Regions from separate parts of the Paenibacillus pseudetheri genome, predicted to be linked through region 2. Evidence: riboswitches for the same ligand, from Rfam matches in the RefSeq annotation. Region 2 holds a riboswitch; each other region holds the start of a gene.
What was found. A riboswitch is a leader RNA that binds a small molecule or an ion and turns the genes downstream of it on or off. The one in region 2 is predicted to bind cyclic di-GMP.

Region 1: it holds a riboswitch for cyclic di-GMP, as region 2 does, so the genes downstream of both, L1028_RS04520 (thiamine pyrophosphate-binding protein) here and L1028_RS13615 (glycosyl hydrolase) in region 2, are expected to answer to the same signal.
Region 3: it holds a riboswitch for cyclic di-GMP, as region 2 does, so the genes downstream of both, L1028_RS16290 (DUF6612 family protein) here and L1028_RS13615 (glycosyl hydrolase) in region 2, are expected to answer to the same signal.

What each region holds. Positions count from the first base shown of each region.
Region 1 covers NZ_CAKMAB010000004.1:26,284-30,573, forward strand. The annotation lists gene L1028_RS04515 (carboxymuconolactone decarboxylase family protein) at 1-102, opposite strand, end outside; gene L1028_RS04520 (thiamine pyrophosphate-binding protein) at 113-1,747, opposite strand; cyclic di-GMP riboswitch class I at 1,876-1,972, opposite strand; gene L1028_RS04525 (methyl-accepting chemotaxis protein) at 2,167-3,417, opposite strand; gene L1028_RS04530 (helix-turn-helix transcriptional regulator) at 3,540-4,290, opposite strand, start outside.
Region 2 covers NZ_CAKMAB010000012.1:135,902-140,191, forward strand. The annotation lists gene L1028_RS13605 (UDP-glucose dehydrogenase family protein) at 1-345, shown strand, start outside; gene L1028_RS13610 (sugar phosphate nucleotidyltransferase) at 820-2,193, shown strand; cyclic di-GMP riboswitch class I at 2,341-2,420, shown strand; gene L1028_RS13615 (glycosyl hydrolase) at 2,433-3,953, shown strand; gene L1028_RS13620 (glycosyl hydrolase) at 4,046-4,290, shown strand, end outside.
Region 3 covers NZ_CAKMAB010000016.1:86,800-91,089, forward strand. The annotation lists gene L1028_RS16280 (pseudouridine synthase) at 1-251, shown strand, start outside; gene L1028_RS16285 (Cof-type HAD-IIB family hydrolase) at 344-1,144, shown strand; cyclic di-GMP riboswitch class I at 1,352-1,443, shown strand; gene L1028_RS16290 (DUF6612 family protein) at 1,561-2,409, shown strand; gene L1028_RS16295 (NADH-dependent flavin oxidoreductase) at 2,563-3,684, shown strand; gene L1028_RS16300 (CapA family protein) at 3,784-4,290, opposite strand, start outside.

The DNA of each region.
Region 1 (4,290 bases), on a different contig from region 2:
CAAATCGGGGAAATGTTCTTTAATCGGAGCCAGTGCTTTAGCTCCGTAGTCTCCTGAGAGGTTCGTGAAGTGGTTAAGACCACTGTTTACATTGTCTTTCATAAGTGACCTCCTAGTTTAGGTTCAAAGTACGGTGAGCTGTCGGAGGGACCTCATCACGGTCTGTTAACAGTTCAATGACGGCAACACGGTTAATTGCAACAGCGTCCTTGATGGCTGTTTCGAATTCCTCCGCTGTCTCACATTTATAACCCGTAGCGCCTAGTGATTCTGCGAATTTTACAGCGTCCATAGGGACTTCGTAGATAGTTCCGTCAATACGTCCTGTAGTCTTTTCCATACCTTTTAGAGCCATATCTAGCTGTTTATTATTTACAACAATGAATATGACAGGAATATCCTTGCAGACAGCAGCGTTGATCTCTGCTCCTAGCATCATAAAGCATCCATCTCCTGTAATGCAGAAGATCGTTTCTTCTGGAGCAGCAACCTTTGCACCAATCGCCATCCCGATGGAATTACCCATACAAGCAAAGTAAGCATCGAAAACAAAACTGCCCGGTTTCTTAACCTTGTACCATTTCGCAGCATGGAAACCGTGACTTCCATCATCAACAAAGACTGTGCTGTTATAAGGAATCAAATCACTCATCGTACTCAAGACCGATGCAAGTGAAAGGCTTGGTAAAATCGGAGGCTCTTCGGTATAATCGGAATTTGTCGGTGCTTCGCGTTTTGTGATGTTGTTCGTGTCAATATTATTGAGATAACAAACTAGATTGTCGCGTAGATCTCCAGTCACTGGAATCGTTTTAGAGAACAATATTTTTCCGACAAAAGTCGGATCGCTATCAAACTGAATTAATGTTGTAGGATGATTTTCCCTTTTAAGATTACAAATAGTCATATCACTTAAACGTGAGCCGAGAACGATAAATAGATCACTTTGATTCAATAAGTCATCCCCATGGGTACAACCGCCTACTCCAATTGGACCGTGATAGAGTGGATGATCCCAAGCTATAGCCCCTTTACCACCTGGAGATGTAACAACAGGAATATTAAATGTTTCCGCTAATTGAATTAGCTCACTATGTGCTCCTGAGCGGTTAACGCCTTTCCCAGCGATAATTATTGGATTCTTTGAGTTATTTATAGCATCAAGTACACGGTCGATATTTGCGTGGCTAACCAGTGATTCGCGTTCAGGAATTACAATATTACATTCCTCTAGCAATTCCGTTTGTACATCAAAGGGAATACAAAGGTGAACGGGGCCGCGATTACCGCTCAAAGCAATGGAAATGGCATGATTAAAGATTGTGCTAAAGTGATCTCCACGTTCAATAAGTTTGCTATATAAGGTGGCAGGTCTAAACATATCAGCTAAATCAGCTAGAAAAGAGGTAGAGTCCTGACATTGGGGAATTCCAAGCTCTTTAATAGATTGATGGCCAGTAATAAATAGGACAGGTAGGTTGTTGGCCTTAGCATGTGCTGCTGCAGTTAATAGGTTTGTTCCACCAGGACCTGAAGTACCAAAAGCTACACCTAGTTTTCCAGTTTTCAGCGCATACCCGGCTGCTTCGAAGCCGGAACTGGACTCATGTCTCCCAGGAATAAATTCAATACCATAATCTACCATTTTGAGAACGATAGGACAAATGGATTTGCCAATAATACCAAAGGAATGGGTAACACCTAGGTTCCGTAGTGCTTCCGACATGTAATCTGCGACTGTCTTCAAAAAAATACACCTCACAAGTTGATTGTTATTTTGAAATCAAACATTAGAAAACCTGTGCTCTGAAATAGGGCACAGGTTGGTGGCATAAATCGCCATAGAGACTGAACAATAGTTCAGTCGTCTTGGTTTTCAGCAACCTGGCAGTCATGGCCTCTGATTTAAAAATGAGGCTGTAGATCCATGGTTTTGCGTCATCCTCTTTCGAAGATTTTGCCAATATTAATTTTAAAATTTATAAGAATAATTTTCCTTTACAATATATTCCTAGAGGGCCTTTGTCAATATATTTTCGCAAATTAACTCGAATTTTGACGAAAGTCTTGTCCAACCTATGAAGTAATAGATATCCAAAAAAACTTCCCCCTAAGTCAAAAGTTAGGGGGAGTTTTTTGGATTTGTTTATATGATTTGCAAATGACTTAAAACTTGAAAATATGGATGGTCTTCTGTAGATTAAACACAGCCTGTGTCATTTTCTCAGTTTCTTCAGCGACGGACTGCAGGGCATTAATTTGTTCATTCATAGCGGCGGATACTTCCTCGGTGCCGGCAGCGGTTTGCTGTGTGATTGCAGAGATATTCTCTATTGCACTTGAGATTTTCAAGGCACTTTCCAACATCAGATCACTTTCAGCAGAGAAGGAAGAGATTTGCTCGGTAATATACTGCACACTTTGCACAATTTGAGCAAAAATATGAGCAGATTGAGTGATCATCTCATTCTGTACCTGTACGACTTCTTCGTTGATAGCGATATTGTCAATCGCTTGTTTGATATCAGTTTCGATGCTCCGAACTAAGCCAAAGACTTCCTTTGTTGAAGCCGTTGATTCCTCGGCAAGTTTACGAACCTCCTGTGCGACTACAGCAAATCCTCGACCATGCTCTCCGGCACGTGCTGCTTCGATGGAGGCATTCAGCGATAAGAGGTTGGTCTGCTCAGCGATCTCTGTGATGGTTTTTGTAATCATCGTAATTCCGCGAGCATTTTGAGACAGGGCTTCGATAGTATCAGCTACTTTTTGAGTAGCCTGGATGTTTTTACGCATGCCTTCAGCTTGAGTATCAACGGATTGCCGTCCTTGTTCAACTAGTTCTAATGTATGTATTGAACGTCTGTTCATTTCTTTCGTTGAGTTCGTATAATTGGATACTTTATTCTCAATATCTTTAATGGATTCTGTCATTTCAGCGATATCCGTAGATATTTCATTTGCACCAAGAGCTAGCTCGTTAGACGAAGAGGCTACCTGTGCCATGACAATTTTTAAATTCTGATTCTTATCTTCGATTCCACGGCTTGCATCCATAACTTGACGAGTGATTTGTGATGCTTCTGTCAAAATCTTCTTGAGCTTGTCAATCATAGTATTAAAGGAACGACTTACGTCCCCCATAGACCCGTTCTCGTCGGCTCTACTTGTAAAATCCCCTTTTGAAATACTATGAGATACATTCGCGATATCATCAAAAGAAGATGTAAGCGTTCTCTCGACAAAGCGGGCCACGGGTAAAGTTAATGCAGCAAGAACAACGATTAGTACAATACCCAAAATAATGTTGCCTAAGATCATAAAAGTAACTAAAACAGGAATGGCAAATAGTGTGGCAACGAGGTAACATCCGGCAACAATTCTTTGTTTTAACGGAAGTTTATGCATCCAGTTCATTGGTATAATGTCCTCCTTATTAATATTATGTATTGGTGTTATTATATGGGATTTAAAGGTGATTGGTCTATAGTAAGAACTGACATAAATCTTCTTTTAGGAGTAGTTCTTTAGATTTCGTGTCAAAAATTCTCATAAATAGCGGAAATTTTTGCGATAGCAGACTTTACCATCTCTAAAAGTTCTTGTGGTGAAAGTACAATAACCGATGGACTAAAAGAAAGGATTATCTGGCAGGCAGACTCGATCGTATTAAATTCGGCATCTAAGTTCACCCACTCTGCATTGCTAGTTGGCTCTATCAATTGGACGGAGACGAATCTTTCTCGCTGTAATTCTTTTAAGACAGATGTTCTGACCCTTAGCTTTACTTGATACTTTGGCAGTGCTGCTTTAAAGGCCGTGGTGGACTCCTCCCAGTACTGTTTTAAATCAAAGTCATCAGGTCTTTTAAACCACTCATGAGTCTCCTCAACGTTAACTAATCTGGACACGCGAAAAGTTCGTAGTTCATCCTTGCTTTTGGCTACGATATACCAAACGCCGCGTTTTGCAACTAACCCAAGAGGTTCAATGAAACGGACCGTTGTCTCGTTGCTCCGGAGATAAGTGATTTTTACTTTGCGGTCCTCCCAAAGTGCTCCCTGCAGTACAGAGAGGAACGGATAAGTCTCATCCGAAGGATGCCAACTGGCGCCATCAATATGAATACGCTCGCTTAGGTAATTTGCTGGGTTACTAGTTCGATGTGAAGATGCAGCCTCTAGTTTGAGAACAGCGGAAGAGTAGTCATCTTGTATCCCCAGATCCTTCATTATAGATGCGTCAGCGGACAGAAGCAGTGAACCAATCTCTAGTGGCTTCATTCCCGTT
Region 2 (4,290 bases):
ATGCTCGTAGCGGAGGGGGCGATCGTGAAGCTGTACGATCCGATCGCTGCTGATAATTTCCGGCAGCAATATGATCATCCGCAGCTCCGTTGGTGCTCGCTTCCCGAGGAAGCGGCTGAGGATAGCGATGCCATATGTTTGCTTACTGCTTGGGGAGTCTTTAAGGATATAAATCTGCAAAAGGTAGCCAACGTTATGCACCGGAAGGTGCTAATCGATGGTCGTAACGTCTACACGAAAGAGCAGATTGAGGGTACTGGCCTATCTTATTATTCAATCGGCCGCCCGCAGTTGAGTGGTCTGAATGATTCTGTAGTCATTGAGGCTGTCGAGATGAATCTTTAGGGCGAACAAGGTTTGAACAATAGAATGATTCAAAGGGATTCTATTCGCTTTAGTTGTTCCCTGCCGTCGCAGGCGGCAAAAGATCTTTAGTAATCATCCCATCAGCTCCCGCTGGAACAGCCGGGAAGCACGGTAAGGTAATGAAAGGTTGCTCCACCGAGCGTAAGCGAGTTGGAGCCATATAAAAAAAGGTTGTTAGGAAGGGAACGGAGAGGATTATTGGAACTGTAGAAGCGGTAGCGTTCGCCTTTATCCTCAGATTTCTACCGCAAGAAGCGGTTCAAATCAGGAAATCTGAGGATAACAGCGATCGGAAGTCCAATATTCCTTGGAGTGGCTTATGCCTAACAATGCCTTTAAATTGGCGACCAAGCAAAGCGATGAAGCAATCCTAATCTTTACTGGCGCATCCCAGCACAATCAGCAAAGCGTAATCCATGATGAATAACAATCCTTTTGCGGAGGCGACAAATTATGAAGTTAGTACTTTTATCAGGCGGTTCAGGAAAACGGTTGTGGCCTTTGTCTAATGATTCACGTTCGAAGCAATTTCTAAAAGTGCTGCAAAGTCCTCAGGGCGAAGCGGAGTCGATGGTTCAGCGAGTATGGAGACAACTGAAAGAGAGAGGCATGGAGGATTCCTCCTATCTAGCCACAGGCCGCAGCCAAGTGGAAATGATTCAGAGTCAATTGGGCGCGGATGTGCCGATCATCGTCGAGCCGGAACGCCGCGATACCTTTCCAGCGATTGCGCTGACAGCAACATACTTATATTCAGTAGCGGGAGTCTCACCTGCGGAGACAATTGCCATCTTACCGGTGGACCCCTATGTGGAGGCTTCATTCTTCGATACGGTAGCTGAATTAGAGCATACCATGCTGGAAAGTGGTGCGAATCTTGCGCTGATGGGGGTTGTTCCTGAACATCCTTCGGAGAAATACGGATATATCATTCCTACCACAGATCAGGCGGGAGAGAATGGTTTTATGAGAGTGAGTCACTTTCAGGAGAAACCAGATCGGATCCAAGCTGAGGAGCTAATCGCCCGAAATGCATTGTGGAACTGCGGAGTGTTCGCTTTTCGTTTAGGGTATCTGCTGGATATTTTGCAGCGTAAAGGGTTGCCATTAGGTTATGAAGAGTTACAGAAACAGTATAAGCTGCTGTCTTCTATCAGTTTTGATTATGAAGTGGTGGAAAAAGAAGAGAATATCGTGGTGCAGCCATATGATGGATTCTGGAAGGATCTTGGAACCTGGAATACGTTAACTGAGGAAATGACTAGCAACCATGTTGGCAAAGGTTTTGTAACAGCGGATTCTGAAGGCACTTGCTTGATCAATGAGCTTGATATTCCTATTACAGTCATCGGTGCAAAGGATCTGATTATCGCGGCCAGCCCGGATGGGATTTTAGTAACGCATAAAGCCGAGAGTCCGCGCATTAAAGAAGTGCTGAAGTCTTTTGAACAAAGACCGATGTACGAGGAGCGCCGCTGGGGACATTATAAGGTCATTGATTATGTGAAATACGATGAAGGGAATGAAGTGCTGACCAAACGAATATTTATTGCCGAGGGTAAAAATATCAGCTATCAGCTACATCGTAAACGCAGTGAGATCTGGACGATTGTCAGCGGTGAAGCAAGCATTGTGCTGAATGAGAAAATGCATAATGTTAAAGCCGGTGATGTAGTTCGTATACCGGAAGGGACAAAACACGCTATTCTCGCTTTAACCGATGTTGAATTTATTGAGGTACAGACGGGATCTGAACTAGTAGAGGAGGACAATATTCGTATTACTTTAGACTGGAATGATATCGAGCTGCAGCAGTTCATTTCTTAGGACTAAAATATTCTAACCTATCTATATAACCACTTTGAATCTATCACTAACAGGTATTTCGACCTAATTATTCAATAATAGACAAAAATCGCTAAAATCACAATTAAATGAAGTCGATATTTACGGTAGAGGGATTAATCCTCCTCAATTTGATAATGGCAAACCTATCGAAAGGTAGGGACGCAAAGCTATAGGGCCTTCGCAAGAGTGGCAGCCTAGCTACCGAAAGGAAGATTTTTTTGAAAGCTTACCGTACGTATCGACTTCTCAGCACGTTCCTGTCTCTGGTCTTGTTTCTGACGGTGATTCCATTGGGATTTGGGAGTGCACCGTCTGCAGCAGGCGCTGCTTCTAGCTCTGGAAATCCGGTAAATCCGGAGACTTCTCCTGAAGCCGTCAAGTTGCTTAATGACCTATATTCTATTTCCGGAAAAGGGATTCTCGCAGGACAGCATGACTATTTGGAAAGTCCGGATGAAATCAACAACAAGCTAAAGACCACAAGCGGACAATATGCTGCTCTTCATGGGTATGAGATGGGTGCGATCAGCGGACAATCTGAGGGAACGGTAGCTTGGCAGCGTCAGAACGTAGTGAACAGCGCTATGAATTGGAGTAGAGGCGGCGGGATTGTAGCGATGACCTTCCATGCGAACTTGCCTGGAACTTCTTATGATTGGTCGAACGTTAAGAGAAGTCTTAGCCAAAGCGAATTCGACAAATACGTAACCCCTGGCACACCGCAGTATAGCAGTCTGATTGCTGAACTCGATAAAGTCGCAGTTTCGTTAAAAAGCTTACGAGATGCAAAGGTGCCCGTTCTATGGAGACCCTACCATGAAATGAATGGCAACTGGTTCTGGTGGGGGAAGAAGAACAATTTTTCCGAACTGTGGAATATTATGTATGATCGTTTTGCTAACGTTCATAAATTAAATAACTTGTTGTGGGTTTGGAGCCCGAACGCTCCAAATGCGTGGTCAGATCCTTATGCCCTTACTTATCCGGGTGCGGATAAGGTGGATATTTTGGCAGCAGATATCTATGAGAATGACTACCAGCAACAATATTATGACAGTTTGCTTAGTCTGGCTGCTGGTAAACCCATTGCTATCGGAGAGAATGGCGATTTGCCAAATCCGACCAAACTGTTGCAGTCGCAAAGTAAATGGGTATTTATGATGAGTTGGGGAAAATTTCTATATGAAAATAACAGCATAGAAACGATCCAAACCTTTATGAATAACAGCTTTACACTGACTCGGGATAAATATAACTCGGGGATGCTCCCGCCCGCTAACGAACAGGAAGCACTCCCTCCATTGAAGAATGGATTGAAGGGTGAATACTTTAAAAACATGCGGCTATCGGGAACACCAGCCCTGACTAAGAACGATGCAGTGATTGATTTTAACTGGCAGTTAGGAACGCCGGATGCTTCTCTTGGTATAGACAATTTCTCTATACGCTGGAGCGGTAAAATGAAGGCTCTATATAGTGAAACTTATCAAATCTACAGCGCATCTGATGATGGAATACGTGTCTGGATTGATGGGATACCCGTAATTGATAGCTGGATAGAGCAGAGTGTAACAGAGCGTCAAGGAAGTATCACTCTGAAGGCCGGACAATTGTATGATATCAAAGTGGAATATTACGAGAATCAGGGGGACGCCAGAGTAAAGCTGATGTGGAAAAGTCCAAGTCAGCCGAAAGGAACCATTCCTTCTAGCGTGTTGTTCCTCTCAGATCTCACCTAAGCGATAGTCCTCATTTGGCTAAAAAGATGCTTGTCCTGAACAGGAATATGATCACTTGAGCACCTGTGGAGGCTGCCGGAAGGAGGATTAACTTGCGCTTTTATTGTAAGTACCCGTTTCTTGTCACTGTTGTGCCTGTCCTCACAATATTTATTTTGTCTTTTCTGCCGTTGAGTGAGGCACGCAGCCTTCTTGCGCCTCAGAATGTTACCACATCAGCTACCACTACAACAACTACTTCCACAATATCTATCACACTACCTGCGGTACCCATTAATCCTTTAGCTTCTGAGGAAGCCAGTCAACTGCTTAATGATTTGGCCAATTTCAGCGGCAA
Region 3 (4,290 bases), on a different contig from region 2:
TACCTGCACACTTAACCATTCTTGGAAGAGAGCGCGGGAGCAAAGTGATTTCTCATATTTCACTTATCATCACTGAGGGGAAATTTCATCAGGTGAAGCGTATGTTTCAGGCGGTTGGCAAAAAAGTCACTTTTCTGAAACGTGTATCTATGGGAGAATTGAAGCTGGATGAAAGTCTGCCGCTGGGAGCTTGTCGGGAACTGACGTTAGAGGAACTGGCACTCTTAGGCGCAGATGGGTCAGAAGGATAGTAGAGAAAATGATATATAAATTGATTTTGGAAACTTAACTCAAAAAGCCAAGTTCAATATATATAGAAAAAGAAAGACAAGGATGGTGGAGTATGAGATACAAACTGATTGCACTAGATGTGGACGGTACGCTATTAAATGATGATCACCTCTTAAGCTCTGAGAATAAGGAAGCTATTGCTGAGGTTACACGTCTTGGCGGTCAAATCGTATTGTGTACGGGACGCAGTCCACAGAACTCGATTCCTTTCATGGAGGAAATGGGGCTGACTGGTTACGTGCTTGGTCACAATGGAGCAGCGACGGTGCGTGTGGAAGATCGAGAAGTGCTGCACCAATACGGTATGGATGCACGTGGTCTTGACCCCTATATCGACTATTGCCGTAAGCACAATATTCATTATGATGTGAATACTGCTTTTGATATGTATGTTGATAATGTAGAGAATCTGACTAAAGAAGCTAATTATATGTATGAGCACTTCCGTATTATGCCAGCGACGTTACCGGCCTGGGAAGATTTCCGTGAACCAGTGGTTAAGTTTACTGTATTTACACAGTCAGAAATCCTTGACGAAGCTGAACGTGAATGGCGTACTTGGACCCCTGAGTATAACATTTTGCGGAGTGGTGAATTTTTTGTTGATTTGATGCATCCTGAATCCTCTAAAGGCAACGCCTTAAAAAATCTTGCTGTGAAGCTGGGAATTCCGCAGGAAGAAGTCCTCTCGATCGGTAATTATTTTAATGATATTTCTATGCTTACTTATGCGGGGATGGGCGTGGCGATGGATAATTCTCCGGTAGAGGTAAAAGCGGCAGCGAATGCTGTTACGGGTTCGAACAACGAGCATGGCGTGCGTGATGCGCTGGTTAAGTATTGTTTATCCTAATCTTTTTGACCCTGTAAAATAAGTTTAGATACAAAGCATAAAGTGGACTGGAGTCCTGTTTTATGCTTTTTTTACGTTGATATAAGGATACGAGTAAATCAGTTGGTAAACGGAAATGGAAGATAAGTCGTTTACAGGTAAATATGACCATGATAAAATTAACGAAGGGACAAGCGTTCTTTAATCTGATTTAAACTAATTGAAAGTCCGCGTTAAAGGTAAAATCATCGAAAGATGATGACACAAAGCCGTGGGTCTAAAACCTTTTGACAGAAGGAAATGATCGCCAGGCCGCCATAGGGATGTCTTAGAAATCATAAGGAATAGCTCTGAAGGACGTGTAGTCTATTTCGAGCTGTTTTTATTATTCCTACCTACGGTGTTACATTATCGCAAGGGGCCGAAAGGGGAAGTACATGAAGAGTTTTTTAAAAACAATAGGTACAGGTTTGGCAGCGGGTGCATTATTGCTGTCCGGAACGATCGGATCGATGTCTAATCCTGAAGTTGTATCTGCAGCTACCACAACAGCAGTAACCGCGGATCAAATGATCAGCAAAGTAACGGCAGCTTCAAAAGCAATAAAGAATTTCCACTTAGATGTGACCAAAAAACAGGATGTTCAAAGCGGCGGGGTACGTATCAGCAACACCAACACTCTGAAGCTGGATGTCAACCGTCTGCCGAATTTTGCCGCAGCAGGCACCGTCGATAGCAGTCTTTTAGAAACATCTTACAGTCTATATGCCAATGACAAGGAGTTTTACTATCTTGTAGACGGAAGTGAACTGATCGATGAATCTGAAGATGAAGGTTACGACGATGACGGGGAGCCAATCGATCCTGATGCACAGTATTGGATTGGACTGGAGAAGATGGAGTGGGATTCTTTTTACTCCAAAGGTCAATACGATCCTGTTTCCATGCTTGATTCGGTCAAAAGTTATAAAAAATCTATGAAAGTCAGCACTGCTGGCGCACAAACGGTCCTACAGTTCACGGTAACCGATCCGACAGCAGCTAAGGGAATAATCAAACTCTATGACCAGGAGAACCTCTGGGATGGTGAGATAGTTCAACCCAAAAGCGTAACGTGGAAATTATTCGTCAATACTAAGACCTGGCAAACGGAAAAGCTGACAGTCGATCTGAATTATGTGCTGATAAGTGACGGAGAAAAAGATACATACACCACGAAAATCGAAGCTAAATATTCCAAGAATAACAAAGGTGCAGCCATTGTAAAACCGGCCGAACTAGAATAATCAGGACGATTCTTAACGAGCGAAAAGCGCTGTTCAGCGGAACAGCGCTTTTTGTTGTATTCAACAGCAGTTCTTTATTAGTTGACAAGAATAAATCATTACTGTAATTTATATGTATGCGCATGTATATAATATCCTGTTAAATATAATTTAATGAAAGTTGGGAAAAAGATGATAGCACTAGACAAAACATTAACTTTTCGCAGAGGACTGACATTGAAAAATCGCGTGGTTATGGCTCCAATGACCACGCGAATGAGCTTTTATGACGGTGTAGTAACACAAGATGAATTGAAATACTATTCGCTAAGAACGGGCGAAGTAGGTGCGGTTATCACTGCGGCAGCAAATGTACAAGAGGGTGGAAAAGGATGGGAAGGTGAACTTAGCGTTTCCTCCGATCAGTTTATTCCAAGCCTTAGCCAACTAGCGTCGACTATTAAACGAAATGGAACAAAAGCTATTTTACAACTTTTCCATGCAGGAAGAATGACAGATTCAAAAATATTACGTGGCGTACAACCCGTTTCCGCTAGCGCTATTGCTGCCGAACGTCCGAATGCAGAAATTCCAAGAGCATTAGCAGAAGATGAAATTTTCGGTTTAATTGAGGATTTTAAAAAAGCGACTCAACGTGCGATTCAAGCTGGATTTGATGGAGTAGAAATTCATGGAGCAAACACATATTTAATCCAACAATTCTTCTCTCCACACTCCAACCGTCGGGAAGACCAATGGGGCGGAAGTTTAGAGAAAAGATTTAATTTTATTAACCAATTAGTTGATGCAATTATTGCTGTCGTTGATAATTCAAAGGTTAAGGATTTTATTGTCGGTTATCGTTTTTCTCCAGAAGAATATGAAGAGCCTGGAATTAATATGGCAGATACCCTTTATCTCATTGATAGATTAGCTGATAAAAAGCTGGATTATCTGCATATTTCATTAGGGGACTTTAAGAAAGTATCTGCATCTGAAGATTTTAAAGGAAAATCAATCCTGCAATATGTACATGAAAAAATCAATGGTCGTGTACCTTTAATTGGGGTAGGAGATATCCGTACCAAACAGAACGCAGAGGAAACGTTGACAAATGCTGAATTAGTAGCAGTAGGACGTTCTCTTATCATTGATCCTCATTGGACAAGTAAAGTGATGGAGGGTAAAGAAGATATCATCAGAAGAGTACTTGCTGATCAAGATAGAGAAGAACTCGTAGTAGAGAATGGTATTCTAGAATTCCTTAAAATAATGATGCCCGATCGTTTACGATAAACCCAAATATAGTTTTTACTGAGCGCTAAATCTATAACGTTCCACGGTAAATTCCGCGGAACGTTATTTTTATTTCCACAGTCTATTATAATAACGGTTCTATTCCCTCTTTAAGATTGTCGTCGTATGTTTCAACATTCGATTCATGAGAATTCTCCGCTCTGTTTTTATATCAGTGTCGCTTCTCTTTAATGCGTCGCGGATGGGGATGATTTCTGTAATTTTCCTGCCGCTTTTTATTCTTCGATCTACACAAGTCGGGATGTAACCGACGTTAGTTATACTTGTGTGTCCTTTTTCATCCTTCTTTATTTTAAGCGTAAGTATGATACCGCTTTGTGTATAAGGAATATTCATTAGTTTAGTCGAAACAAAATTCCCCAATGAGTAAATAACGAATTGTTTTTTTCCCCGAAGCGCTAACGGTTGAAGAACATGTGGGTGAGACCCAAGGATGATGTCGGCGCCATTTTTAAAGAAGAAATTGACCAGCTCTTTTTGCCTCTTGTTTGGAGTGTAACGGTATTCGCTTCCGAAATGCAGATAAAGCAAGACTAGATCGACTTTCTTTTTTAAATCTCGAATCTCCCGAATGATCTTGGGGGT